2 regions of the Micromonospora yangpuensis genome follow, and region 1 is predicted to be linked to the other one. Evidence: predicted binding sites of a transcription regulator. Region 1 holds the regulator's gene; the other holds the start of a gene.
What was found. The regulator HspR, encoded in region 1, represses chaperone genes until heat shock. The targets are predictions, from matches to a motif close to TTGAGTNNNNNNNACTCAA.
Positions count from the first base shown of each region.

Region 2: lon (endopeptidase La) is a predicted target of HspR. The motif match lies at 5,280-5,298, and genes of this name have one in related genera.

Region 1 covers NZ_FMIA01000002.1:269,450-281,113, forward strand. Annotated here, with positions in the region: gene GA0070617_RS01345 (GTPase domain-containing protein) at 1-163, opposite strand, end outside; gene dnaK (molecular chaperone DnaK) at 352-2,244, shown strand; gene grpE (nucleotide exchange factor GrpE) at 2,294-3,073, shown strand; gene dnaJ (molecular chaperone DnaJ) at 3,156-4,346, shown strand; gene GA0070617_RS01365 (heat shock protein transcriptional repressor HspR) at 4,375-4,815, shown strand; gene GA0070617_RS01370 (hypothetical protein) at 4,918-5,271, shown strand; gene GA0070617_RS01375 (hypothetical protein) at 5,418-5,849, opposite strand; gene GA0070617_RS01380 (cation:proton antiporter) at 6,141-7,370, opposite strand; gene GA0070617_RS01385 (cation:proton antiporter regulatory subunit) at 7,376-7,876, opposite strand; gene GA0070617_RS01390 (NAD(P)-dependent alcohol dehydrogenase) at 7,957-8,940, opposite strand; gene GA0070617_RS01395 (TetR/AcrR family transcriptional regulator) at 9,054-9,770, shown strand; gene GA0070617_RS01400 (hypothetical protein) at 9,874-10,149, opposite strand; gene clpB (ATP-dependent chaperone ClpB) at 10,346-11,664, shown strand, end outside.
Region 2 covers NZ_FMIA01000002.1:3,561,656-3,573,319, reverse strand. Annotated here, with positions in the region: gene GA0070617_RS16120 (hypothetical protein) at 1-500, opposite strand, end outside; gene GA0070617_RS16115 (DICT sensory domain-containing protein) at 722-1,837, opposite strand; gene GA0070617_RS16110 (PDDEXK family nuclease) at 1,934-2,827, shown strand; gene GA0070617_RS16105 (hypothetical protein) at 3,202-4,410, shown strand; gene GA0070617_RS16100 (histone-like nucleoid-structuring protein Lsr2) at 4,689-5,033, opposite strand; gene lon (endopeptidase La) at 5,322-7,682, shown strand; gene GA0070617_RS16090 (DoxX family protein) at 7,946-8,317, shown strand; gene GA0070617_RS16085 (DEAD/DEAH box helicase) at 8,440-10,161, opposite strand; gene GA0070617_RS16080 (hypothetical protein) at 10,374-11,279, shown strand; gene GA0070617_RS16075 (SLC13 family permease) at 11,291-11,664, opposite strand, start outside.

The sequences.
Region 1 (11,664 bases):
GGAAGCGGGCGGTGCTGATCGCCAGCCGCAGATTGCCGAGCGCGGCGGGCAGGCTGCCGTCCGCGCCGAGGTCAGGAGGGATCTGCACGGCATCCGGTTGCCCGGGGCGGGCCACGGTGGTGGGCGCGCCGGACTCTGTGGCGGGATCGCCGTGCGGAATCACCGCTAAAGCGTGCCCGACCGATGCAACAGAAGACAACCGGTGGGTAGCCGAACGTCGGGTTGCGTCGGGTCGGCTCAACCCGGATTTGACGAATGGCGTGAGCGTGGCACTATTGAGTCACGTTCACTCAACTTGACGCGGGTGCACTCCCGTCACCTGCTCCAACGGTATGAAGCGAGGAAGCGAACATGGCACGTGCGGTCGGTATCGACCTCGGCACGACGAACTCCTGCGTCAGCGTTCTCGAGGGCGGTGAGCCCACCGTCATCGCCAACGCTGAGGGCTCGCGGACGACCCCGTCGATCGTCGCGTTCGCCCGCAACGGTGAGGTGCTCGTCGGTGAGGTCGCCAAGCGCCAGGCGGTGACCAACCCGGACCGGACCATCCGGTCGGTCAAGCGGGAGATCGGCACCAACTGGTCCGTCGACATCGACGACAAGAAGTACACCCCGCAGGAGATCTCGGCGCGCACGCTGATGAAGCTCAAGCGGGACGCCGAGGCGTACCTGGGCGAGCAGATCGCCGACGCGGTGATCACCGTCCCGGCCTACTTCAACGACGGCCAGCGGCAGGCCACCAAGGAGGCCGGTGAGATCGCCGGCTTCAACGTGCTGCGGATCGTCAACGAGCCGACCGCGGCCGCCCTGGCGTACGGGCTGGACAAGGGCTCCAAGGAGCAGACCGTCCTGGTCTTCGACCTCGGTGGGGGCACCTTCGACGTCTCCCTGCTGGAGCTGGCCGAGGGGGTCATCGAGGTCAAGTCCACCAGCGGTGACAACAACCTCGGTGGTGACGACTGGGACCAGCGGATCATCGACCACCTGGTGAAGACCTTCCGGGGCGAGCACGGCATCGACCTCGGCCAGGACAAGATGGCGCTGCAGCGGCTCCGGGAGGCTGCCGAGAAGGCCAAGATCGAGCTGTCGGCGGCCACCACCACCAACATCAACCTGCCGTACATCACGGCCGGCTCCGCCGGCCCGCTGCACCTGGACGTGACGCTCAGCCGCGCCGAGTTCCAGCGGATGACGCAGGACCTGCTGGATCGCTGCAAGGGCCCGTTCGAGCAGGCGATCAAGGACGCCGGCATCAAGCTGGCCAGCGTCGACCACGTCATCCTGGTCGGTGGATCGACCCGGATGCCCGCCGTGACCGACCTGGTCAAGCAGCTCACCGGCAAGGAGCCCAACAAGGGCGTCAACCCGGACGAGGTCGTCGCCGTCGGCGCCGCCCTGCAGGCCGGTGTGCTCAAGGGCGAGGTCAAGGACGTCCTGCTGCTCGACGTGACCCCGCTGAGCCTGGGCATCGAGACCAAGGGCGGCATCTTCACCAAGCTGATCGAGCGCAACACCACCATCCCGACCAAGCGCTCCGAGGTCTTCAGCACCGCCGACGACAACCAGCCGTCCGTGCTGATCCAGGTCTTCCAGGGTGAGCGGGACATCGCGGCCTACAACAAGAAGCTCGGCACCTTCGAGCTGACCGGCCTGCCGCCGGCGCCGCGGGGCGTGCCGCAGATCGAGGTCACCTTCGACATCGACGCCAACGGCATCGTCAACGTGCACGCCAAGGACCTGGGCACCGGCAAGGAACAGAAGATGACGATCACCGGCGGCTCGTCGCTGCCGAAGGACGACATCGAGCGGATGCGCCGGGACGCCGAGGAGCACGCCGACGAGGACAAGCGTCGCCGCGAGGAGGCCGAGGCCCGCAACGTGGCCGAGGCGCTGCAGTGGCAGACCGAGAAGTTCCTCGCCGAGAGCGGTGACAAGCTGCCCACGGAGAACCGCGACCAGATCAACGAGGCGCTCGGCGAGCTGCGTGGCGCCCTCGGCGGCACCGACATCGAGAAGGTCAAGTCGGCGCACGAGCGGCTGGCCAAGGTCTCCCAGGAGGCCGGCGCGCTGCTCTACGCCCAGCAGGCCGAGCAGGGCCAGCCGGGTGCCGAGGGCCCGGGTGGGCCGGGCGGACCGGGTGCCGGGCCGGCCGGCGGCGCGCAGGCCGGTGGCACCAACGCCGGGCCGGCCGGTGGCGCGGACGACGTGGTCGACGCGGAGATCGTGGACGAGGACAAGAAGTGACAGCCCGTCCCCGCCACGTACGCACCGCACAGGGATCGAGGTAGCCGCGATGACGGATAAGCCACGAGCCGCCGACCCGGAGACCACCGGGTCGGTGCCGGGTGGCTCCGCGCCCGGCCGGCACGCCGCCGCCGAGCCGCAGGTCGTCAGCCCGGACAGTCAGCAGAACGACGAGGTCGAGCAGGAGTCGGCGGCGACCGACGCGAGCGCCGACGTCCCGGCCGACGGCCTGGTCGAGGAGGCCGAGGTCGTCGTCGACGAGATCGAGGTCGAGGAGGCCCCGGCCGGGCCACCGGTGGTGGACGCCCCGGCCCAGCCGGCGGAGAGCACCAAGCCGGCAGCGGAGAGCAAACCGGCGGCGGAGAGCAAGCCCAAGGACGCCGCGCCGGCCCTCGGCGCGGAGCTGGCGGCCCTCCGCTCCGACCTCGACGAGCGGACCCGGGACCTGCAGCGGGTGACGGCGGAGTACGCCAACTACCGCAAGCGGGTGGACCGGGACCGGGGCGTCGTCCAGGAGCAGGCCACCGGTTCGGTGCTGGCCGGGCTGCTGCCGATCCTGGACGACCTGGACCGGGCCCGCGAGCACGGTGACCTGGTGGGTCCGTTCGGCGCGGTGGCCGAGCAGCTCACCACCGTGGTCGGCAAGCTCGGGCTCACCCCGTTCGGCGAGCAGGGTGACCCGTTCGACCCGACCCGGCACGAGGCGGTGGCGCACCAGACCTCCGCCGACGTCACCGAGCCGACCTGCGTGCAGATCATGCGTCGGGGCTATCTGCTCGGCGAGCGGCTGCTGCGGCCAGCGCTGGTCGCGGTCGCCGACCCGGAATAGTGCGAATCCGTGGCCGGGTCGTCCCGTCCGTCGACGATCGGCGGGCGGGACGACCGGGCCACGCCTGGCAGGGGGTGGACCGGTGAGTTCCAAGGACTGGATCGAGAAGGACTTCTACGCCGTGCTGGGCGTGGACAAGTCCGCCTCCTCGGACGAGATCAAGAAGGCGTACCGGAAACTGGCGCGGGAGTCGCACCCGGACCACAACCCCGGTGACACCAGGGCCGAGGAGCGGTTCAAGGCCGCGTCCGAGGCGTACAACGTGCTCTCCGACGACAACCGCCGTCGGGAGTACGACGAGCTGCGTGCCCTCTTCGGCTCCGGCGCGTTCCGGCGTGGAGCCCGTACCGGTCAGCCCGGTGGCACCCCCTTCGACGTCTCCGACCTCTTCGGTGGCGGCGCGGGCGGGGGTGACCGGCGCTTCGGCGGGGCCGGCGGCGGTTTCTCCGACCTGTTCACGTCGATCTTCTCCGGTGGTGGGGCCGGCGGTGGGCCGGGTCGCCCCGCCGGGCCGGCCCGGGGCCGCAACGTCGAGGCCGAGGTCGCCCTGGACTTCACCGATGCGGTACGCGGGGTGACCATCCCGTTGACGTTGCGCTCGCCGGGGGTCTGCGACACCTGCCACGGCAACGGCGCCAAGCCCGGCACCCAGCCACGGACCTGTCCGGTCTGCCACGGGGCCGGGACGACCACCCGCAACCAGGGTGCGTTCAGCTTCGCCGAGCCGTGCCGCAACTGTCAGGGCGTCGGCACCGTCGTCGAGGAGAAGTGCCCCGAGTGCCAGGGCACCGGCGGCGTGACGAAGACCCGTACGTTGAAGGTCCGGTTCCCCGCCGGGGTGGCCGACGGCCAGCGGATCCGGCTCAGTGGCCGGGGCGAGGCCGGTGAGCGTGGCGGCCCGGCCGGCGACCTCTTCGTACACGTGAAGGTCCGGCCGGACGAGTTGTTCGGGCGTACCGGGGACGACCTGACCCTGACCGTGCCGATCACGTACGCCGAGGCGGTCCTGGGCACGGACCTGCGGGTGCCGACCCTCGACGGGGTGGTGACGCTACGGGTGCCACCGGGTACGCCGAGCGGGCGGGTGCTGCGGGCCCGGGGCAAGGGGGTCAGCCGTCGCGAGGGCCAGGCCGGCGACCTGCTGGTCACGCTGGACGTGGTGGTACCGGCGAAGGTGTCCGACGAGGCGCAGGCCGCCCTGCGGGCGTTCGCCGAGCAGACGCCGCCGGCCGGGCGGGAACATCTCGACGCGCGGGTACGTCGCTTCGGGTAACCGTGGAGTGCATGCGGAGGTGAGCGGGATGTCGGACGAGTTCGCCGGTTCGGGCGACCCTGCCTACGAGGCCAAGGTCCTGATGATCTCGGTCGCGGCGCGGATGGCGGGGATGCACCCGCAGACGCTGCGCCAGTACGACCGGCTGGGGCTGGTGCAGGCCGGGCGGGCCGCCGGTGGCGGTCGGCGGTACAGCGTCCGGGACGTGGTACTGCTCCGTGAGGTGCAACGGCTCAGCCAGGACGACGGGGTCAACCTGGCCGGGATCAAGCGGATCATCGGCCTGGAACAGTTGCTGGAGCAGGCCCAGCAGCGGCTGGCCCGGATGGAGGCGGAGCTGGACGCCGCGTACCGGCGGGTGGCCGAGCTGGAGTCGCTGGCCCGCTTCCCCGGTCGTGACCTGGTCCAGACCACCCGGTCCTCGACGGCGCTGGTGGTCTGGCGGCCCCGCCGCAACCCGGACCGCTGAGCCGGCTGCGGTTCGGTCGGATCCCCGGCGCGGTCAGTCCACCCCGTCTAGCCTGTGACCAGGTGTTGTCCGCCCGATCTGGGCCCTTGGTGAGGGGGAGTAGTGACAGGAGCGGCCAAGAAGGTGGCGCAGGCGGCGGAGGACCAGCTCGACCGGGTCGCCGAGGGCGTCCGCGAGAAGTTCGACGAGATCACCGACGCCCGGCTCTCCGGTCGCACCGACCGGGCCGCCGGCCACCGACCGCAGTCGGGCCAGGACGCCGGCCACCGGCCGCAGTCGGGCCCGGATGCCGGGCAGCGGTCGGACGCCGACCAGGGTGCCGAGCGGGCGAAGCCCCGACCGCCGGCTGGTGGCGGCGCGGATCGTCGTCCGCCGGCCGGTGGCGGCGCGGACCAGAACAGCGAGCGCGGCCGGCCGGAGCGCCGGACCGAACGGCACGGCCGGTCGATCGGCTGACCGCCGCACCAGGCCGGTCACCCGGCTCGGTCGCTCCGGCTCGGTCGCTCCGGCTCGGTCGCTCCGGCTCAGGGCCGCGAACGGGCCGGGACCCACGGGGGGTCCCGGCCCGTTCGCTGGCTGCGGGTCGCGGGTGCGTCGGCGGCTCAGTCGAGTCGGCGGTTCTCCCGGACCAGACCGCCCTCACACCAGTCCCGGTAGACGAAGAGGGTCGGGCGGGCCAGCAGCACCCGCGAGTTGTGCGCCCAGGTGCGCATCAGCTCGTCGCCGGAGCGCTCGGCCTGGTCGACCAGCTTGCGGAACCGGCGCCTCGGGTGGGCCCGGAAGCCCGTCCGGATGCCGTCGGCGGCGTAGATGTAGAGGCAGTGCAGGGCGAACCGGCGGGCCGGACAGGTCGGATCCATCGCCAGGTCGAAGAGGGTCGTCACCAGCCGGTCTCCGGCGACCAGCAGGTCCCAGTCCTGCGGCATGCTGGTCAGCGGCACCGAATCGGGTTGGTACGCCCAGGCCCGCAACTCCGCGGGGGACGGGTCGACGGGGTTGGCGAAACCGGAGAAGCTCGATTCCTGCACGCTCAACCGGCCAACCTTCCGCATCGCGCCCGCGCCGGCACCGGCCGGCCCGCAGGCCCCCTGGGCTGCTGGGGCGACACGTTAACGCGGTACCGGTGACCTGCGGTAGCCCCTTGCTGGGAGATTTCGGCAACCGTCGGTCCGACCGGACCGGCCGTACGGGCAAGCCGCCTGGACACGGTGCCGAAGGTCACGCCGGTGAGGTGGCCGCCGGCGTCGGCGACGGCACCGGGATCCCGGTGCCGCCGGTCGCGGCGACGCGGGCCTGCCGGAGCGACCCGGGCCGGTCCCCGTCGCTCAGTCCGGGGTGGGTAGCGGCGGTCCCTCGGGGGTGGGGACCGGCCTGGCCAGCCGGGCCGCCGACCGCTGGCGCAGCCACTGCTTGAACCACGCCAGGTCAGGCAGTCGGGCCAGCATCGGCCCGGTCACCACCGTGATCAACACGTACGCGGTGGCGAGCGCCGTCAACCGGGGTTCCACCGTCCCGGCGGCGACCGCGAGCCCGGCGATGACGATGGAGAACTCCCCGCGTGGCATCAGGGCCAGGCCGGCCCGCCACCGGCCGGGCTCGGCGATGCCGACCCGCCGGGCGGCCAGGTACCCGGTGAGCAGTTTGGTCCCCATGGTGACCACGGCCAGGGTGAGCGCGGGCAGCAACACCGGCGGCATCTCCCGGGGGTCGGTCACCAACCCGAAGAAGACGAAGAAGACCGCGGCGAACAGGTCCCGCAGCGGGGAGAGCAACTCGGTCGCGTGGTGCGCCACCGGCCCGGACAGGGCGATGCCCACCAGGAACGCGCCGACCGCCGCCGACACCTGTAGCTTCGCCGCGATGCCGGCGACCAGCAGGGTGAGCCCGAGCACCCCGAGCAGCAGCGCCTCCGGGTCCCGGGCCGACAGCGCCGCGGAGATCCACCGGCCGTACCGGATGGCGACGACCAGGACGACCATCACCGTGCCCGCCGCGACGGCGAGGGCCAGGCCGCCCCGGACCAGGCCGACGCCGGCCAGCAGCGCGGTGAGCAGCGGGAGGTAGAGCGCCATCGCGAGATCCTCGATGACCAGCACCGACAGCACCACCGGGGTCTCCCGGTTGCCGACCCGACCCAGGTCGCTGAGCACCTTGGCGATCACGCCGGAGGAGGAGACCCAGGTGATGCCGCCGAGCACCACCGCGGCCAGCCAGCCCCAACCGAGCAGCAGGGCGAAGGCGACCCCCGGCGTCGCGTTGAGCACCGCGTCGATCAGCCCGGCCGGGGCGGCCGACCGCAGGTTGCCTACCAGTTCGTTGGCCGAGTACTCCAGGCCGAGCATGACCAGTAGCAGGATCACGCCGATCTCGGAGCCGACGGCGATGAACTCCTCGCTGGCGGTCAGCGGCAGGATGCCGCCGTGGCCGAAGGCCAGGCCGGCCAGCAGGTAAAGGGGGATCGGGGAGAGCCCGATCCGGCGGCTGAGCCGGCCGAGCAGGCCAAGGCCGAACAGCAGGGCGCCCAGCTCGACGAGGAGCGAGGTCTCCGCCGGCATCCGGCTCAGCCGTCCGGGTCACTGTCGGCGAAGATGGCGGTCACCCCGTCGAGGCCCTGTCGGGTCCCGACCACGACCACCACGTCACCGGCCGCGAAGCAGAACGAGGGGACGGGCGAGACGATGACCTCGCCGTGCCGTAGCACCGCGACGATGGAGGCACTGGTACGCGTCCGTGCCCTGGTGTCGCCGAGCAGCCTGCCGACGTAGGCGGAACCGGCCGGAATGGCGATCTGCTCGGTGAGCAGCCCGGCGGCCTGCTCCCGCAACCCGGCGAGCTGGCCCAGCATCAGCGACGCGCCGAGAATGTCGGCCAACGCCTCCGCCTCGTCGTCGGTCAGCGGGATGTCCGCCTGACACGCGTCCGGATCGTCCGGGTCGTAGAGGACCAGGTCACGGCGGCCGTTGCGGTGGGAGACCACCCCGAGTCGGCGACCGGACTCCGTCACCAGGTCATGACGCATGCCGATGCCCGGCAGCGCGGTCTGTTCGACGCGTACTCGCACCAGCCCACGCTACTCCGCTTCACCGAAGCTCTCCGCCCCTCGTTCTCGTCGACCGCGCGGGGGCTCGGCGGAGGGCACGGTCAGACGGTCACGACCACCTTCGCCCGGGCGTGTTCGCCTTCGAGGTAACGCAACGCCTGCGGCACCTCGGACAGCGGGTAGCTGCGGTCGACGACCGGGACGAGCCGGCCGGCCTCGGCGTACCCGCGCAAGGTGTCGAGGTGCTGGCGGCCGGGGACCGTGTCGAGGACGACGATGCGCTGTCGTACGAAGGGTGCCAGCAGTCGTCCGCGGGTGAGGAGCCAGACCGGTCCGACCAGACCGCCGCCGCGGTACACCCCGCCGCCGGAGAGCACCAGGGTCCCGGTCGGGGCCAGCACCCGGCGCAGTGCGGTGAGGGAGCGGTTGCCGACCAGGTCGAACACCACGTCGTGGCGGCCCGGGCGGCGGGTGAAGTCGTCGCGGGTGTAGTCCACGACCTCGTCGGCGCCGAGCGAGCGGACCAGGTCGACGTTGCGGGTGCTGCACACGCCGGTCACCCTCGCGCCGAGGGCCTTGGCCAGTTGGACGGCCAGGGTGCCGACGCCGCCCGAGGCGCCGTTGATCAGCACGTGCTGGCCGGTCTCGACCCGCCCGGCGGCACGCAGTCCCAGCAACGCGGTGACCCCGGCCAGCGGCAGGGCGGCGGCCTGCTGCGGCGTCAGGTTCGCCGGCTTCGCCGCGACCAGTGTCTCGGGCACGCAGACGTACTCGGCGAACGCGCCGTTGGCGTCACCGAGGTCGCCGAAGACCGCGTCGCCGGGGCGTACCTGCCGCACGTTGCTGCCGACGGCCTCGACCCGACCCGCGAAGTCACGGCCCCGGATGCGTGCCCGCGGCGCCGTCCGCCCCAGGGCCAACCGGGCCAGCCGTGGATCGCCCCGCACGACATGCCAGTCGTACGCGTCGAGCGCGGCGGCCTCGACCCGCACCAGCACCTCGTGGGCGGCCGGCACCGGCCGGTCGACGTCGGCGAGGGTGAGTGTCTCCGGTGGTCCGTACCGGTCCTGCACTATCGCCCTCATCTGCCCCTCCTCGATGTGTACGGCGTACACCGACTGTCGAAAGGGTAAGTGTACGGCGTACACAGGTCAAGGTGGTTAGGGTTTTGACCGTCGACGGAGGACGGGGACCTGAGATGGCTGAGCAGACCGAGACGCTGCGCCGGACGCCGCTGAGCAGGGATCGGATCCTGCGCGCCGCCGTCACCCTCGCCGACGGGGCCGGCATCGAGTCGCTCAGCATGCGCAACCTCGCGCAGGAACTGGGCGTCGTGCCGATGGCGCTCTACCGGCACGTGGCCAACAAGGACGAACTGCTCGACGGCATGATCGACCTGGTCGTCGGCGAGATCAGCCCCCCGGCCGCCGGCGTCGACTGGAAGCCGGCAGTGCGCGGACGCGTCCTCTCCGCCCGCCAGGTGCTGCTCCGCCACCCCTGGGCGTCGCTCGCGATCGAGTCGCGGAACATGGCGACGCCGGCCGTCCTCGCCTACCTCGACTCGGTGGTGGGAACCTTGCGGGCCGGCGGCTTCTCCGCCGACCTCACCCACCACGTGATGCACGCGATGGGCAGCCGGGTGCTGGGCTTCAGCCAGGAACTCTTCGACGCCGGCCGGCGCGCGGGCCGCTCCGGTGCGGTCGACCCCGAGCCGTCGATGGCCCTGCCGCCGGAGGTGGCGGCCCGGTTCCCGCACCTCGCGGAGATCGCCACGGCCGCGTCACACGAGGACGCCTCGGTGGTCGGGTCGGGCTGCGACGACCAGTTCGAGTTCGAGTTCGCGCTGGACCTGCTGCTGGACGGCATCGAGCGGCTGCAGCGGCAAGGCTGGACCTCGACCCGCCGACCCCGCTGAGATCCGGTCCACCGCGAGACGTCACCCCGCGCCCCGCCCCCGCGCCGCACCCCGCCCCCGCGCCCCGCCCCCGTGAGAGGGGTGACCTTCTCTACCGAAAGCGTTAACAGGGGGCCCTTCCGCGGTTGCGCAGGTTGGTGACGCGGCCGGCCAGGATGCGGTCGGCCCGGGCCTCGTCGGCCACGACGATGCCCTCGATCGCCGACGAGGCGGTGATGCTGGCGACCCGGGCGCGGTCGGCCAGTTGGCTGAGCAGGCCGGGAAGTTGGTCGCGGTAGAGCGCCTCGGAGCCACGTCCCACATCCACCGTGCTCAGCGCGGTCACCAGGGTGCCGGGGATCTGGCCGAGGAGTCGGTCCAGGTCGACGAAGCTACGCATCAGCTACCTCGAGAATTAAGTGCATAACCACCAGCCAGACTATTTAGTTTGTCGGATTCCGTTGGGTAGTTAACGACGTCGGCGTGACCGAGGGGCGGGGGGTGGAGGGTGATGTGGGTCACCGGTTAGAGTTGAGTGGAATACGCTCAACTCTGGCTTCGTCCTAACCACTGGACACGCCTATCCGGGGGAGCCCATGAACACGGAACGTCTCACCACCAAGAGCCGCGAATCCATCACCGGTGCCGTCGCCCTGGCCAAGCGGGGCGGCCACGCGACCGTGGAGCCCTGGCACCTGCTGCTGGCCCTGCTGGACACCGACGGGTCCACCGCCGCCGGCCTGCTGCGCGCCGTCGGGGCAGACCCGGTCGAGCTGCGCCGGGCCGCCCAGCGGGCGGTGGACGCCCTGCCAGCGGCCCGGGGCTCCAGTCTCGCCGAGCCCACCCTGGCCCGCGAGTTCGTCAACGCCATCGGGGCCGCCGAGCAGATCGCCCGGCCGCTCGGTGACGAGTACACCTCGACCGAGCACCTGCTCGCCGGGCTCGCCCAGGTCGGTGGCGGGGTCTCCACCACGCTGAAGAACGCGGGGGCCACCGAGGAGAGCCTGGTCGCCGCCTTCCCGTCCGTGCGGGGCGGGGACCGGCGGGTGACCAGCGCCGACCCGGAGCAGACCTACCAGGCCCTGACCAAGTACGGCGTCGACCTGACCGCCAGCGCCCGGGACGGCAAGATCGACCCGGTGATCGGCCGGGACTCCGAGATCCGCCGGGTGATCCAGGTGCTGTCCCGGCGTACCAAGAACAACCCGGTGCTGATCGGCGAGCCCGGGGTCGGTAAGACCGCGATCGTCGAGGGCCTGGCCCAGCGGATCGTCGCCGGTGACGTGCCCGAGTCGCTGCGGGACAAGAAGCTGGTCTCGCTGGACCTCGGGGCGATGGTGGCCGGCGCGCAGTACCGGGGGCAGTTCGAGGAGCGGCTCAAGTCGGTGCTGGAGGAGATCAAGGGCTCCGACGGCCAGGTGATCACCTTCCTCGACGAGCTGCACACCGTGGTCGGCGCGGGCAAGGGCGAGGGCTCGATGGACGCCGGCAACATGCTCAAGCCGATGCTGGCCCGGGGCGAGCTGCGGATGGTCGGCGCGACCACCCTCGACGAGTACCGCGAGCACATCGAGAAGGACCCCGCCCTGGAGCGCCGCTTCCAGCCGGTGCTGGTCGGTGAGCCGACCATCGAGGACACCATCGGCATCCTGCGTGGCCTCAAGGAGCGGTACGAGGTGCACCACGGGGTACGGATCACCGACGCCGCCCTGGTCGCCGCCGCGTCCCTGTCGGACCGGTACATCACCGACCGGTTCCTGCCGGACAAGGCGATCGACCTGGTCGACGAGTCCGCCTCCCGGCTCCGGATGGAGATCGACTCCCGGCCGGTCGAGGTGGACGAGATCGAGCGGGCCGTCCGCCGGCTGGAGATCGAGGAGATGGCGCTGGCCAAGGAGCCCGACGAGGCCTCCGC
Region 2 (11,664 bases), 3.3 Mb from region 1:
CCGAGCGTGTCACCGGCGTCGACCAGCGCCAGGCCGGCCAGCAACGCCGCGTTCACCAGGTGCTCGTCCATGAAGGGGTTGTTCTCCGGAGGTAGTACGGCGGTCCACATCAGCACGTAGAGCAGCCCACCGGCGACCGCCGCGACCCGCATGCCGATGCCGAGCAGCAGGGCCGTGCCGATGCCGGCGAGCCCCGCCATGAACAGCCAGTCGGCCCAGGCCGCACCGGCGATGCCCTGGTAGAGCCCCTGGAAGGGGCCGCTGGCGGCGAAGCCGAGGAAACCCTTGGTGGGGCTGCCGCCGTTGAGCCAGGCGTTCTCCGACCCGGTGGCGAAGCCCAGGCCGAACAGCTTGTCGACGAAGGCCCACAGGAACGTCCAGCCCAGGGCGATCCGGATGCCCGCGAAGACGTACCGGGCGGCCCGCTGCCGGGGGTGCTCGACCGTCGTGGCTCCGCTGGCGGTGGTGGTCCGCTCGATGGTGGCGGTCATGGTTTCCACGTCCCTTCCTGTGCCGCGCCCCGCACGTCGGGTGGCACACCCCCATCACACGCCGCCGCGGGGTCCTCGGGCAGGGCCGACCGGGCCGGTGTCCGCCGGGACCTTCGACCCGTGGTTCCCGGGGCAGTCGACCCCGTCGGGGTCCGCATCGCCTCGACCCCGTCGGGGTCCGGATCGCCTCGACCCCGTCGGGGTCCGGATCGCCTCGACCTCGCCCGGCGTCAGCGCCCGTCGACGGTGACGCCGGTGGGGGCGGCGGCGACGGTGGCCACCGGTACGCCCTCGCGTACCGCCCACCGCAGCGCGTGCCGCACGTCGGCCACCGGCAGCGGCCGCCGGGCCGTCACGGCGACCACGGTGTGCACGGCGAAGGTGACGAACGGGTACGACCGGGCCAGTCCGGCCAGTGACTCGTGTACCCGGTGCGCGGCTCCGACCGCCTGCTCCTCGGTCAGCGCCGGCAGGACCAGCAGGTACTCCCGTTCGTCGAGGCGTACTGCCCGGTCGGCCGGGCCGAGCGTGGCGGTCAGCGCGCCGAGCACCGCCTGGGTCTCCCGGGCGACGCTGCGTCGGATCACCCGGTCCGGTGAGCCGGCCGGATCGTCGACCCGGACGCCGATCAGCGCCACCGGCAGGACGCCGGAGGCGGTCACCCCGTCGGCGGAGGTCCAGCGGGCCATCGCCGGCTCGTCGAGCAGCCGGGTCGGCTCGTCGGTAGTCTCCGCTGACGCCGTCGCGGCGGGGCGGGCTCCGCCTACCCGTCCGGCCAGCAGCCGTACCGCCGCCTCGGCCCGGGCCTCACCCGGGGTGGCGGGCAGGTCCCGGACCCGGCTGACCGTCTCGTCCACCACGGACCGGACCGGAGCGGGCAGTTGGTCGTCGAAGAGTTCGCGTAGCCGCAGCACCTCGTGCAGTGCCTCGTCCCGGCGAAAGCTCCAGCCGCCGGCGAACAGCCGCCCCGCCTCCAGGGTGACCGCGTCCGGGGCCACCTCACCGAGGTCGTGGGCCACCAGCACCGCCCCGAAGCGCGGGGTCAGCGCCAGCACTGTCCACTCCCGGGCCAGCTCGTGCTGCTCGTCGACAGTCACGCCGGACACCCCGGCGGGCAACTGCGGTGGGGCGCCACCGACCATGCCGACGACGGTGACCGCCGACCGGGCGGCGATCCGCGCGTAGCGGCGTCGCTCCCGGTCGAAGTACGGCAGGCGCTGGAACAGCGCGAAGACGACCAGCGGACCGTCCTCGGCAGTGGCCAGCGCGGCCTGTTCGATGGCATGCGAAACGGTGACCAGGCTGCGCTTGGTCAGTCGATCGGGGACCGGTCCATGGGGCAGCACCCCGCGAGCCTAACGGGCCGCCGCGCCCGTGCCGCCTCGGCCATGATCCGGGGCCTAGACTCGGGCCGGTCGACGGCACACGAATGGACCAGGCGGATGGCGCGCACCGACAGTGACGACGGCGCGTGGTTGCGCGCGCTGCCCGACGACACCGGACGTGGCCCGGTGCTGCGCCGCCACGGGCACCTGGTGCACACCGACCGGCGACTCGGTGAGCTGGTGCACCGCCGTCCACCCGGGGTGACCGGTAACCAGTGGAGCGCGGCCGTGCGGGCGGGGCTCGACCTGGTCGTCTGCGCCGCCGACACCGGGCACCCGAGGTTCGCCGTCGAGGTCGGCCCGCCGGCGGTGCCCGGTGGTGCGCAGCAGCGGGAGCGGCGGATGACCGACGTGGTCTGTGCGGCCGTCGGCCTGCCGCTGCTGCGGATCAGCTCGCCGACGCTGCGTGCCGGGTCGCACGGTCGGCAGATCGTCGGGTACCTGCTCGATGCCCGGCACTACGCGGCGCTCACGTCCGCGGAGCCGGTGACACCGACCCCGCACAGCCCGCCGCCGGTGGGGTTCCGCGACATCCTCGGCCGGCTGCCGGACGGGCGCCGCGGCCCCGTCAACGACCTGGGCGCGCTGGCCCGGGCCGCGGCCGTCGAGGCGTACGTCAGCGGTCACCTGGTCGACCCGATCGTGCGTGGTCTGCACGTGCGGTGGACCGACGGACCGGCCGAGGGGTGGAGCTGGGTCACGGTGGGGCCGGACTCCTGTCTGGTGGAACGGGTGTCGGTGCGTGACCACCGGGTCGTCCGGGGGGTGCCGACCGCCCGGTTGGCCGAGGACCTGGCGGCCGTGGCGATCGGCGAACGGCTGCGTGGGTTCGACACCGTGCCGACGGATGTGGTCTCCCGGTCGCAGTTGCGGGCCGACATCCTGGCGTTGCGGTCGCGGCGGGACGAGTTCGCCGACGGCTTCGCCTTCGAACATCTCTGCGTGGACTGATCACCACCTCCGGGTGAGCGTCCCAGGTCACCGGGGGTGAGAACCGGCCCGTTCGCGGCCGGCGGCGGGCGCGCCGAAAATTCCTCCGAGGATCGCGGGTACGGGTTGAACCCTGGCCGCCGTGGCTCCGTACTCATGCGCGAATGGACAGGATCTTCCACCCGCGCCCCAGGCGTGGGCGACGGTGCGGAAAGGGCATCGTCGGTCATCGACGTGCGGCCGGAGGTGTCGCAGTGCTCCTCGACGCGGCGTTCACCTGAATTCCCGTCGGTCCGCCGAGGACACGAGTCAACTACCGGATCGAGAAGGAGAACAATTCGATGCGCAGGTCCACACGGGCGCGACGGTCATCCGGTAACGCGCGGAGCAAGCGGGTGATCGCCGCGGTCGGTACGCTTGCGGTCTTCGGCGGCATCGTCGCCGTTACCCAGATCTCGTCCGCCGGAGACAAGCCGTCGCGTACCCGGACGGTCGCTGCCGAGTGCGTCGCGCCGAGCCCCGGGGCCACCGCCAGCAGTGCCGCGGGGGTCACGGTCAACCAGCAGAACGGGCGGGACGTCCGCAACTACTGGGGTGACGGTCAGATGTCCGTCGCGGAATGCCGTTCGCTGCGGGCCGGTAACGCGGTGTCCACGATCAGCTGCCCGGACGTGACCGCGAAGCTGCCCCGGGAGATCCCGGCCCGTGCCCAGAACGAGGTCTCGCGCAACCTGACCCTGCTCGGCAGCCAGATCAACGACGCCAACCGGCGGCTGGCGGCGGAGGGGCGCAACGGGCAGGCCTTCATCAACAATGCGATCCTCGGTCCGCTGGCGGACAAGCGGCGGGCGACGCTGAACCGGATCGCCACCGCCATCGGCCGGGTCGCCGACCGCCCGCAGGGCCTCGACGAGCTGGCCACCTGCACCGTGGTCAACGCCAACCCGAACAACGGCAACAACGGCGGCGGCAACGGCAACAACGGCGGCAACGGCAACAACAACGGTGGCAACAACGGGGGCGGTAACAACGGGGGTGGCAACAACAACCCCAACAACGGCCTCGACGTGCTGGCCCAGAACTGTGAGAACAGCCGGTTGCAGCCGCACGACGGCTTCCAGAACGGCAACCGGTGCATCAGCACCGCGTTCGGTGAGGTCGGCGCCGCCGGCAACAACCCCTCGTTGTTGATCACCGAGTTCCCCCAGCAGGTGCAGGCCAACCAGGCCTTCACCCTGCGGATCTCGACCCGCAACCTGGTGCGGGACCGCTTCCTCGCGGCCGGCCAGGGCGGGTACTACCTGGAGAGCTCGGTGCTCAACGGTGAGGGGCTGACCCGAGGTCACTTCCACACCGCCTGCCGGATGCTCGGCAACACCGACCAGGCACCCGACCCGGCACCCGCCCCGGCGTTCTTCGTGGCGACCGAGGACGGCGGCGGCGGTCGCAACCCCGACGAGGTGGCGATCCAGGTGGCCGGACTGCCGCAGCAGGGCACCGCGCAGTGTGCGGTCTGGGCCGGCGACGGTTCCCACCGGCTGCCGATGATGGAGCGGGCCAACCAGACCCCGGCCTTCGACGTGGTCCGGATCGAAGTCAACTGAGCCGGCGCGGCCGGGAGTAGTGACGGCGGGGCCGTCCGGGGAATCCCCGGACGGCCCCGTTGGTCGTCGCGAGTGGGATCGGAACCGTCCCGGGCCGGGATTGGCTCACGCCCTTGGCTGGTCCGACCGGCGCCGTATGCCCGCACCGTACGCGAGTGGGTTGGTGGATATTCTGCCGGCCGCAGTGCGCCAGCGGTGGAAATTGCGCGCCGAATCCCGCCGGGGCAGCGCTGATTTCTCAGCCCTGGCCCCGGCCCCGGTGCCGTCGAACCCCCGGCTCAGCGGCTCTTGTACGCCTCGACCACCGAGACCGGGATCCGCCCCCGCTCGGAGATTTCGTAGCCGTTCTTGGCCGCCCATTCCCGGATGGCCCGGTTCTGCTCGCGGTCCATTCCGGAGATGGGACGGCCAGCTCGCCGGCTGGTCCGGGCAGCCTCGGCCGGCGCGCGACCGACCCGCCGACCGGCATTGATGTAGGGGTCGAGCGCCTTCCGCAGCACCCCGGCGTTCTCGTCGGACACGTCGATGGTGTACGCGACGCCGTCCAGACTGAACTCGACGGTGCGATCGGCCTTTCCGCCGTCGAGATCGTCGGTCAGAACAGTGATTACTTTCCTGGCCATCGCCGATTACTCCTTGTGTGTGGCTGGTGTGGGTAAAAGTCTGACCCACCACCGGGCAAATCCGCAACAATATGCGGCGTATTCGAATCGGCGGGTCGCGGTTTGCCGGGTCCTCGGGTCGACGTGGGCGTGGAAAGTTCATCGCCGCTGACGCAATAGCCACGCAGGCAGGCGGGGCGGTGGACCCCTGCCGGGGCCTGCTGGTGTCGTGGGTCACACCCCGGAACAACAGGAACGATCGGTTACTTGAGTCAGACACGCTCAAGTCAATCTGATGGCAGGTGTCCGATGGCTACTCTTCCGGTACTTCCGCTTACCGACGCCGTCCTGTTGCCCGGCATGGTCATCCCGGTGACCCTCGACCCGAGCACCCAGGCCGCCGTGGACGCGGCCCGCGCCAGTGGTGACCGTCAGCTCCTGGCCGTACCCCGCATCGACGGCGAGTACGGCCCGGTCGGCGTGGTCGCCACCATCGAGAAGACCGGCCGGCTGCCCAGTGGCGAGCCCGCCGCGGTGATTCGAGGGCTGTCCCGGGCCCGCATCGGTTCCGGTGTCCCCGGCCCCGGTGCCGCCCTCTGGGTCGAGGCGACCGAACTGTCCGAGCCCGCCCCGGCCGGCCGGGCCCGGGACCTTGCCCGTGAGTATCGCGCCCTGATGACCTCGGTCCTGCAGCAGCGGGGCGCGTGGCAGGTCATCGACGCCATGGAGCGGATGACCGACCTCTCCGAGCTGGCCGACGCGGCCGGCTACGCGCCCTGGCTCAGCCTGGCGCAGAAGACCGAGCTGCTCGCCGCCGCCGACGTCACCGCCCGGCTGGAGCTGCTGGTCGGCTGGGTCCGGGAACACCTGGCCGAGCAGGAGGTCACCGAGCAGATCAACACCGACGTCCGGGAGGGGTTGGAGAAGTCCCAGCGGGAGTTCCTGCTCCGCCAGCAGCTCGCCGCGATCCGCAAGGAGCTGGGCGAGGACGAGCCGGACGGCTCCGCCGACTACCGGTCCCGGGTGGAGTCCGCCGACCTGCCGGAGAAGATCCGCGAGGCGGCGCTTCGTGAGGTGGGCAAGCTGGAGCGGGCCAGCGACGCGTCCCCGGAGTCGGGCTGGATCCGTACCTGGTTGGACACCGTCCTGGAGATGCCGTGGGGCGTGCGTACCGCCGACCACACCGACCTCGGCGCGGCCCGCGCGGTGCTCGACGCCGACCACGCCGGCCTGGCCGACGTCAAGGACCGGATCCTGGAGTACCTCGCGGTGCGCAACCGCCGGGCCGAGCGCAACCTCGGCGTGGTCGGCGGGCGCGGTTCCGGAGCGGTGCTCGCCCTCGCCGGCCCGCCCGGAGTCGGCAAGACCAGCCTCGGTGAGTCCGTCGCCCGGGCGCTCGGCCGCACCTTCGTCCGGGTCTCGCTCGGCGGTGTCCGGGACGAGGCGGAGATCCGCGGTCACCGACGCACCTACGTGGGCGCGTTGCCCGGGCGGATCGTCCGGGCCCTGCGCGAGGCCGGGTCGATGAACCCGGTGATCCTGCTCGACGAGGTCGACAAGCTGGCCACCGGCTACGCCGGTGATCCCGCCGCCGCCCTCCTGGAGGTGCTCGACCCGGCGCAGAACCACACCTTCCGGGACCACTACCTGGAGGTCGACCTCGACCTGTCCGACGTGCTCTTCCTGGCCACCGCCAACGTGGTGGAGTCGATCCCCGGCCCGTTGCTGGACCGGATGGAACTGGTCACCCTGGACGGGTACACCGAGGACGAGAAGGTCGCCATCGCCCGGGACCACCTGCTGCCCCGGCAGCTGCAGCGGGCCGGGCTGACCGCCGACGAGGTCACCGTCGCCGACGGGGCGCTGGCCCGCATCGCCGGGGAACACACCCGGGAGGCCGGTGTCCGGCAGTTGGAGCGTGCCCTGGCGAAGATCCTGCGCAAGGTGGCCGTGGCCCTGGCCACCGACCCGACCCCGGTCCGGGTGGACGCCGACGACCTCGCCCGTTATCTGGGCCGCCCCCGGTTCACCCCGGAGTCGGCCGAACGTACCGCGGTCGCCGGGGTGGCCACCGGCCTGGCGGTCACCGGTGCCGGTGGCGACGTGCTCTTCATCGAGGCCACCAGCATGCCGGGGGAGCCGGGGCTGACCCTCACCGGGCAACTCGGCGAGGTGATGAAGGAGTCGGCGCAGATCGCCCTCTCCTACCTGCGCTCCAACGGTCGCCGACTGGGACTGGACCCCAACGCCCTCGCCGGGCGGCGGATCCACCTGCACGTGCCGGCCGGGGCGGTGCCCAAGGACGGCCCCAGCGCCGGGATCACCATGGTCACCGCCCTGGCCTCGCTGGCCAGCGGCCGGCCGGTCCGCCCCGAGTTCGGGATGACCGGCGAGGTGACTCTCTCCGGCCGGGTGCTGCCCATCGGCGGGGTGAAGCAGAAGCTGCTCGCCGCCCACCGGGCCGGCCTGACCGAGGTGATCATCCCGGCCCGCAACGAGCCGGACCTCGACGACCTGCCCGCCGAGGTCCGCGAGGCGCTCACCGTGCACGTCCTGGCCGACGTCGCCGACGTGCTCGCGCTGGCGCTACGCCCGGCTGAGGTCGACGCCGGGACCCTCGGCGGGGTCGACGCCGGGACCCTCGGCGGTCAGCCACTCAGCGCCGCCTGACCGGATTCCCCGGCCCCTGTCGTCCCGGCGGCGGGGGCCCGGGGCTGCCGGCCCGTCGGTGTACGGCGGGTGCTCGGCGATGCGCGGCGGCTGCCGGGCGGTGCTAGGCGATGCTGGGCGGTGCTCGGCGGCTGCTGGGCGGTGCGCGGCGGCTGCCGGGCGGTGCTCGGCGGTGCTGGGCGGTGCGGAGCGCGGCGTCGGCGCCCGTAGCCTTGGGCGTGAATTCCCGAAGACCAGCCTGACCGCTCGGAGGCGACTCACCCGTGAACGTGTTTCTGTGGATCCTGCAGGTCCTGCTCGCCGGGCTCTTCGCCGGCGCGGGGCTGACCAAGCTGACCCAACCCAAGGAGAAGCTGCTCGACCGGATGAGCTGGGTCAGGAACGTGCCCCCCAGCCAGGTCAAGGCCCTCGGCGCGGCCGAGGTGCTGGCCGCGGTCGGGCTGGTCCTACCCGGCCTCACCGGCATCGCCACGGTGCTCACCCCGCTGGCCGCCGTCGGGCTGGCGATCGTGATGGTCGGCGCGATCGTGGTGCACCTGCGAGCCAAGGAGCACCCGGTCACCGCGATGACCGTCGTGCTGCTGATCCTGTCGGCGGTCGTCGCCTGGGGCCGCTTCGGGCCGTACCCGCTCTGACGGGGCGACCGCCCAGCCACCGGCCGCACCGCCCCCCGAACTGGCTGCCCGTCGGTTCGGGGGGTGTGAGCGGGGTGCCCCTCTCTACCGGAAGCGATAAGAGGGGGCCCTTCCTTACACCATCAGCGGGTTTCGGCGCCGCGGTCGCGGCGGACGGTCGTCTTGCGGCCCTTGATGGTGCTGCCGCGTAGTCCGGCGATCACCTCGTCGGCCACCGCGTTCGGCACCTCCACCAGCGAGAACCGGTCGGCGATCTCGATCGAGCCGATGTCACGTCCGTTGATCCCGGTCTCGCCGGTGATCGCCCCGACGAGGTCCTGCGGGCGTACCCCGGCCCGCCGGCCCAACCCGATGAACACCTGCGTGGTGGCACCCCCCGAGCGGGCCCGGGAGCCACGGCGGTCACCGCCGCGCGGGTCACCGCCGGAGCGGCTCTCCCGTTGCGGGCGGACCGCTACCTGCGGGATCTCCTCCTGGTCCTCGTCGGAGCCCGGCGAGGCGGCCTCGTGGGCCAGCTTCACCGCGGCGAGGGCCACCTCCATCAGGTCGAACTCGTCGGACAACGACTCCACGATCACCCGGAACGGGTCCAGGTCGTCCTCCAGCAGCGACTCCCGCAGCGCCGCCTGGGTCAGCTCCAACCGCCGGGTACGCAGGTCCGCCGCCGTGGGGATCTTGTCGATGACGATGCGCTGCCCGGTGACCCGCTCGATGGTCTTGAGCATGCGGTGCTCGCGCGGCTCAGCCAGGGTGATCGCCACCCCCTCCCGGCCGGCCCGTCCCACCCGACCGATGCGGTGCACGTACGACTCCGGGGCTGACGGCACGTCGTAGTTGACCACGTGGGTGAGTTGCTCGACGTCCAGCCCCCGGGCCGCCACGTCGGTGGCCACCAGCAGGTCGGCCGTGCCGGCGCGCAGTCGACCCATCACCCGGTCCCGCTGCTCCTGGCTCATCCCGCCGTGCAGCGCCTCGGCCCGGTAGCCGCGCCCGTTCATCGTCTCGGTGAGCCGGTCCACCTCCTCACGGCTGCGGCAGAACACGATCGCCGCGGTCGGTGACTCCACGTCCAGCACCCGGCCCAGGGCCGCCGGCTTGTGTGCCCGGGCGACCAGGTACGCGCTCTGGCGTACCAGGGGCGCCTCGCCGGCCATCGGCTGTTGCCGGCCGATCTGGATGCGTACCGGGTCGGTCAGGTGCTGGCGGGCCATCCCGTCGATCCTCGACGGCATGGTGGCCGAGAAGAGCACGGTCTGCCTCTGCGCCGGGGCGTGCTCCAGGATCGCCTCGATGTCCTCGGCGAAGCCCATGTCGAGCATCTCGTCGGCCTCGTCCAGCACCACCGTGGCCAGGCCACCCAGGCGCAGGGTGCCCCGGGCGATGTGGTCCAGCGCCCGACCCGGGGTGGCCACCACCACGTCGACGCCCAGGTCCAGGGCGCGCAGCTGCCGGCCGATCGGCTGGCCGCCGTAGATCGGCAGCACCCGGGTGCCGAGGTCCTTGCCGTACCGGTGGAAGGCCTCGGAGACCTGCACGGCCAGCTCCCGGGTGGGCACCAGCACCAGCGCCACCGGCCCGGCGTTCGAGCCGCCCGTGGCCATCCGCTGCAGCAGCGGCAGCGCGAACGCGGCGGTCTTGCCCGTGCCGGTGGCCGCCTGGCCCAGCAGGTCACGGCCGGCGAGCAGAGGCGGGATGGCCTCCCGCTGGATCGGTGTCGGCTCCTCGTAGCCGAGCGCGGCGAGCGCGCCGAGCAGCTCGGCGCGTAGCCCGAGATCCGCGAAGGCGTTCGCCTCCTCGGAGTCGCCGGAGATGGTGGATTCGGTCGGCACGGGTGCGGAACTCATGGGTAAAGCTTTTCATCACCCCTCGCGGCCGGTTGCGGCGACCGGCCAAACACCGTCCGGGGGCCTGCCGGACCCGGTCGGCCGGTGCCGTTCGTCGTTACGGAGACCTTTGGAGGTACCGGGAAGCTTTCTCGCACTTTGCTGCTTTTTGTGGGCATATCGTGGCCAGCATCGAGTCCGCACCGTGGCGTACCGGGACAGGGGGGTCGACCATGCGAGTGCCGAGCCGAAGCCACGGCCCCCGGCCCACTCCGGGCCCCTGCGCCCCGACCGACCTCGCCGGCTACCGGGACGCCGTGGCGGAGCTGAGCACCGAACTGGGCGCCCTGGCCGACGCCATGTCAGGTGCGGCCCGGCAGCGGCTGCTCGACGAACGGCTCCGCCGACCCGACCTGGCCACGGTGCTCGACGCCACCCCGCAGGGCCTGGTCGGCACCCGGGAGACCCTGTTGCTGGAGCTGGCCCGACAACGTCCGGAGGCCGACCTGAGCGGGCTGGCCGGACTGGTCCGTGGCCACCTGCTCTCCCGGATCGACGCCGTGTGGTGGGCCGACGTGGCGGCCTTCGCCACCGACACCGCCGTGCACACCAGTCCGGAGCTGGTCGACCTGGAGTGGCTGCGCCGTCGGGGCCTGATCGGTTTCGGCTACCGGCAACAGCCGGTCTCCCCGCTCGGCCGGGGACTGCGCGCGGCACACCGCGGGCTCCGACCGCACGCCGCGCCCCGGACCGCCGGCCTGCCGTTCCGGCGGGGCCGCCGGGAGATCATCGCGCTGCTCAACGACCTCGCCCGCGAGTTCGCCGCGGGCGCCCCGCCGGGCACCCCGCCGCTCTGGGTAACCGACCTGGCGCACAGCGTCGAGCACCAGCACCGGCTGCGCCGCCTCGGCGCGCCCACCTGGCGCTCCGGCGCGCACAGCCAGGGGTACGCCGTCGACCTGGAACTCGACTGGTTCGCCCGCTTCGGCGCCCGGGACACCCTCGCCGGCATCCTGCGGGCACGGCAGGCCGCCGGCGAGATCAACCTGATCGACCAGGGGTCGGCCTGGCACGTCTGTCTCGCCCCGACCGCCCGCCGCCGCCTGCGCCGCGCCTACGAGGCCGAGATGGGGGTGTAGGGCCCCGGGCGTCAGCCGGTCAGCACCAGCGCGCCGAGGGCGGCCAGGGTGCCGGTGACCGCCACGGTCGCACTGGCCGCCACGAACCGCAGCAGCGGCACCCGTACCCCGGCGGCCCGGCACCGCTCATACCAGAGCAGGGTGGCCAGCGACGCCCACGGTGCCGCCAACGCGCCCACGTTCGTGCCGATCAGCAACGCCAGCAGACGGGTGTGGTCGTCGGCGGCGATCGCCGCCTCCCCGGCCAGGTACGCCGGCAGGTTGTTCACCAGGTTGGCCAGCAGCGCCCCGGTACCACCGGCGCGTACCGTCGCCGCCGCCGAGCCGCCGGCGCCGACCAGGGCGCCCACCACGTCGTCCAGACCGGCCCGGCCGAGGGTCTGCA